2 regions of the Kouleothrix sp. 19917 genome follow, and region 2 is predicted to be linked to the other one. Evidence: riboswitches for the same ligand, from Rfam matches in the RefSeq annotation. Region 2 holds a riboswitch; the other holds the start of a gene.
The links. A riboswitch is a leader RNA that binds a small molecule or an ion and turns the genes downstream of it on or off. The one in region 2 is predicted to bind cobalamin.
Positions count from the first base shown of each region.

Region 1 (2,388 bases), 3.9 Mb from region 2:
TGCGCTGGGTCGAAGTTTTGACCGCCATCCCGATCTGGCTGTTTGCGCTGTTCCTGATCTCGGTCTGGCGCGCGTCGGATGCCGACAGTGGCGGCGGGCTGCTGAAGGTGGTTGTGGCGATTGGCGCGATTGGCTGGGTGGATATTTGCCGCCTGACGCGCGCCCAGCTCCTCACGCTGCGCCAAAAGGATTATGTGCTGGCTGCCCGCGCAATTGGCGCGTCGCCCTTCCAGATTGCGGTGCGCCACCTGCTGCCGAACGCGCTGGCCCCGCTGATCGTGGCGATCACGCTGGGCGTGCCGGCTGCGATGTTCACCGAGGCGGGCTTGAGCTTTCTGGGCTTTGGGATCAACGACCCGCTGCCAAGCTGGGGCAAAATGGTGGCCGACTCGAATTCCTATATTCGCGTGTACTGGCACCTGGGCCTGTTCCCCACGCTGATGATTGCGATTACGATGCTGACCTTCTCGTTTGTGGGCGATGGCCTGCGCGACGCGCTCGACCCGCGCACGAATAAATCGTAGAAGACAGGAATCAGGGGTCAGCGACCAAGTCCAGGGCCAAGTCAAAGTTCCAAAAATTCATCCACAGATTACACAGATGACGCAGATCATAGACCTCAAATCTGTGTAATCTGCGTCATCTGTGGATATCACGTTCTCATTCCAATCTGATCTCCGACTCCTGACGTTTGATTGCTGCTATAATGCGCGGCTGCGTACTTCAATAATCGAATATGCCTTGAGGTGACCCGCAAGCCCGGAAGCTAGGGCGTAAAGGTGGAAGCTGGTGCGAGTCCAGCGCTGTGCCGCAACTGTATGCAGGCTGCAAGCCTGCGAGCCAGGATACCTGCCTCAAGCACGCTGCCGCGCCCTTCTCGTCGCAAGAAGGTGAAGCTGGCCGCGCCCGCTGGCGTTTCGCTGGCTGCGCGGCGCTCGTTCGCCCGATCTTCGCTTGAAGACCGGGTTTTTGTTTGCGCCAGCGAAGCGCACGAAAAACGCGAGTAAGGTCATAGAGCGCACACAGGCCACGGAGATAGAGCCAACCTGAGGGTTTAGGGTCTGGGGTTTTGGGATTGAACATACAACGTGCAAACCGTCAGGGCGTCTCGCTCTCTGCGTGCTTCGTGGCTCAAACTCTTTTGAAAGGATCGTATGATGTATAAAATCTCTCTCCGCCTGCTGGCTGCCGCATTGCTGGCGCTGGTATTAGCCGCCTGCGGCGGCACACCGGCCAGCGCGCCAACATCCGCCCCGACCGCCGCGCCAACATCCGCCCCGACCGCCGCGCCAACATCTGCCCCGACCGAGCTTCCGCCCACGGCCGCGCCAACCGAGCTTGCGCCCACAGCAGCGGCCAGCACGCCCAGCGGCGAGCCGATCTCGCTGACCGACGCGGCGGGCCGCACGGTAACACTGCCCGGCATTCCGCAAAAAATCGTTTCGCTCTCGCCAAGCACCACCGAGATCGCATTTGCGCTTGGGCTTGGCCCGCAGGTCGCGGCGGTCGACGACTTTTCGGATTACCCGTCCGAGGCGAAGAGCCTGCCGAAGATCGGCAGCACCAATGGCGTCTACAACACCGAGCAGATTGTCGCGCTAAAGCCCGACCTTGTGCTGGCGGCGGGCATCACCGCGCCCGAGGCGATCAAGCAGCTCGAAGACCTCAAGCTGACTGTGCTGGTGCTGGGCAGCCCACAAACCACGCTCGACTCGATCAACAATGATATTCTGCTGGCGGGCAAGGCGACGGGCAAGAGCGGCGAGGCGCAGCTTCTGGTGAACACGATGCGCAGCCAGCTCAACGACCTGAAGGCCAAGCTCTCGACCGCAACCAGCAAGCCGCTGGTGTACTGGGAGCTGGACGCGACCGACCCGACCAAGCCGTACAGCGTTGGGCCGGGCAATTTCGTCAACGATATTATTGCACTGGCGGGCGGCACGAATGTGTTTGCCAGCGCCGATTCGGCCTACCCGCAGGTCAGCGCCGAGCAGGTTGTTGCCGCCAAGCCCGAGGTGATCATCCTTTCCGACGCGGCCTACGGCGTGACGGTCGATTCCGTGCTGACGCGGCCGGGCTGGGCAGGCATTCCCGCCGTGCAGCAGCAGCGCGTCGAGCCGATTGACGACAACCTGGTGAGCCGGCCTGGCCCGCGCATCATCGAGGGCGTGAGTGCGGCGGCGAAGATTATTCACCCGGAATTGTTCAAGTAACGGTTGGAAGGTTTGCTGGTTGCGGGTTTGCACGTTTGAAGGTTGCAGGTTGGCGACGAACGACGAACGAGGATTAAACCGCAAAGTGCGCAAAGGACGCAAAGATTTTGAGATGGCGACCGATGAAGTGTAAATGACTGATGGCGTCCTGAGTGCGGCGCAGCCGCGTATCGAA
Region 1 covers NZ_CP097099.1:1,725,268-1,727,655, forward strand. The annotation lists gene M1P90_RS07095 (ABC transporter permease) at 1-524, shown strand, start outside; cobalamin riboswitch at 728-871, shown strand; gene M1P90_RS07100 (ABC transporter substrate-binding protein) at 1,158-2,213, shown strand.
Region 1: another riboswitch for cobalamin. It lies ahead of M1P90_RS07100 (ABC transporter substrate-binding protein); the one in region 2 lies ahead of M1P90_RS22760 (prenyltransferase/squalene oxidase repeat-containing protein).

Region 2 (2,388 bases):
GCCATACGCGCCCGTGCCAGTGTCGAGCGTGGCGGTCGTGCTGATCACAAGGTTCAGCCCGCCAAACGCGCGCGGGTCGAGGTCGGCGGCGGCGACGCCCAGCGCGAGCTTGCCGATCTGCGCGGTGCCCTGTTTGGCGTAGCTGGCGGCGCGCGTTCGCAGCGCGTCAACCAGCGATTTCCCTGCGCTGCTCTGCCAGCCTGCCGCGTCGTGGCCGAACGCTCGCGCCGCCAGCAGGGTGTCGATGGTTGCGCCGGCATTGCCGCCCGAGCCACCATAGCTGCCGTCGGCATTCTGCTGCGGGCGGAGCCACTGCAAGCCCGCTTCGCCACCGAGAATCGGCTCGGTTACTGGCGGAATGGCGCGACCCCATGCCCAGCCCTCCACCGCGCCGTCGGTCACGGTTGTCGCGCCCGCGCCCTGCATCGACTCAACCCAGGCGTGGCCATCCCAGCGCTGGTAGCTCCAGAACAGGCAGGGCGAGAAGGGAGGAGGGCAGGCGCAGAAGCAATCTTCGCCGCTGGCGCAGCCAGTATCGTCGATCCGGCACACGCCGCCGCTTTTTTCCACCAGCGGCAGGCCAGCCAGGCGCAGCGCCTGCAAGCCCGAGATCGTGCCAGTGAAGGTGATGTGCCTGGTGACCACGCGACCGTTGCCGAACTGCACCACCACATCGGCACTGTGGGGCGGGTCGGCGGCGCGGGCGGCGGCAGGCAGCAGCGCGCCGAGCGCGGCCAGCAGCAGCAGGGCTGAGGCGGCGCGGCGCAGCAGTGTTGACAAGAGCATGAAGTGTTCGCTTTCCATAAAAAAAGCACCCGATGCCTCGGGTGCCTGGATCAATCAAAACCGTTGGACGAATGCCAGCAGGTAGCCCCACCTACGGTTCTTGCATGATTCCGCCTCCCTTTCGCGCGAAGGTAGTACACGGACCACAGCGTTGGGCGACCTGACTTAGCCAGCGCAAGGCTGGCATCACAGTTGCGGGACAGTGCCGGATTCTCACCGGCTTCGCCATAAGGCCTGGTAAACACCAGGCGCCGCTGTGAAATACGCTCTCGATTGTACAAAGTGCTGCCCGTCGGCGCGCTGAACCGGCGGCCGGAGCCGCGAACATACTGCCAGAGGCGGGAATGCCGCGCTATAGTACCACGACCGCGCCGGCTGTCAAGCGCGCTGCGAATGGGGCAGAAGTCAAAATTCATCCACAGATGACGCAGATTACGCAGATTATGGCTCTTATTCCGACGTTGACATGCCCTGCCAATGGGGCGGGCTACCTGTGGCGAAGCCCGCCTGCACGGGCTGCCCAGACGTGACTATACAAACAGGTAGCCCGCTGCTTCAGCGGCGGGCAGAGCACGGCAGAAACGTACGCCACCTCGCGAAAGAGGGTATAATACTCGCTACACCAACAACGGCCCAATCACGCGCAGCCCGCCCCGCACCGCCATGTGGCCGCGCGCACGCACGCACCGCCGCGCAGGAGGCACCGCATGCCCTACAAAGTCTTTCTGGTCGAAGATGAGATCGTCACCCGCGAGGGCATCCGCGACACCATCGACTGGGCGGCGGCCGGCTACCAGTTTTGCGGCGAAGCGCCTGACGGCGAGATGGCCCTGCCGCTGATCCGCGAGCGCCAGCCCGAAACCGTGATTACCGACATCAAAATGCCGTTTATGGATGGCCTGCAGCTCTGCCGAATTCTGCGCGAAACGCTCCCTTCCACCAAAATCATTATTCTCAGCGGTCACGACGAATTCAAGTATGCGCAGGAAGCGATCAAGATCGGCGTGACCGAATACCTGCTCAAGCCGATTGTGCCGCACGATCTGATCGCAGCGCTGCGCAAGGTCGCCCAGCAGATCAGCGAAGAGCGCGAAACCAGCGCCTACGTCGAGTCGCTGCAGGAGCAGATGGCCGGCCACCGCGCCACCCTGCGCGAGCGCTGCCTGCTCGATCTGCTGGCGGGCAACAGCGCGCCGGCCGAGTTCATCGAGCAGGCGAACGCGCTTGGCATCGACCTGCTCGCGCCCTGGTATCAGGTGCTGGTGGTGCGCGCGGTTCTGTGCGCGGGCGCGCCCGACACGCCGCTCTACGCGGTGTGCGGCCAGATCGACGCGATCATCGCGGGCATCACCGCCGAGTTTGATTCGCTTGTGTCGTTCAAGCAAGGGCTGGAAGAAACTGTGCTGATCGTCAAGGGCGACAGCCCGGCGGCGCTGGAGCGGCAGGTTCGGCTGCTGGCCGACACGATTCGCCGGCAGGTGGCCGCGCAAACAAGCTGCCTGGCCGCGATTGGCGTGGGCGAGCCAACCGAGCGCCTGGGCACTATCGCCCAGTCGTTTGCGCAGGCGCTGGCGCATTTTGGCGCGGGCGAGCGCCAGCCCG
Region 2 covers NZ_CP097099.1:5,638,035-5,640,422, forward strand. The annotation lists gene M1P90_RS22760 (prenyltransferase/squalene oxidase repeat-containing protein) at 1-786, opposite strand, end outside; cobalamin riboswitch at 924-1,053, opposite strand; gene M1P90_RS22765 (response regulator) at 1,494-2,388, shown strand, end outside.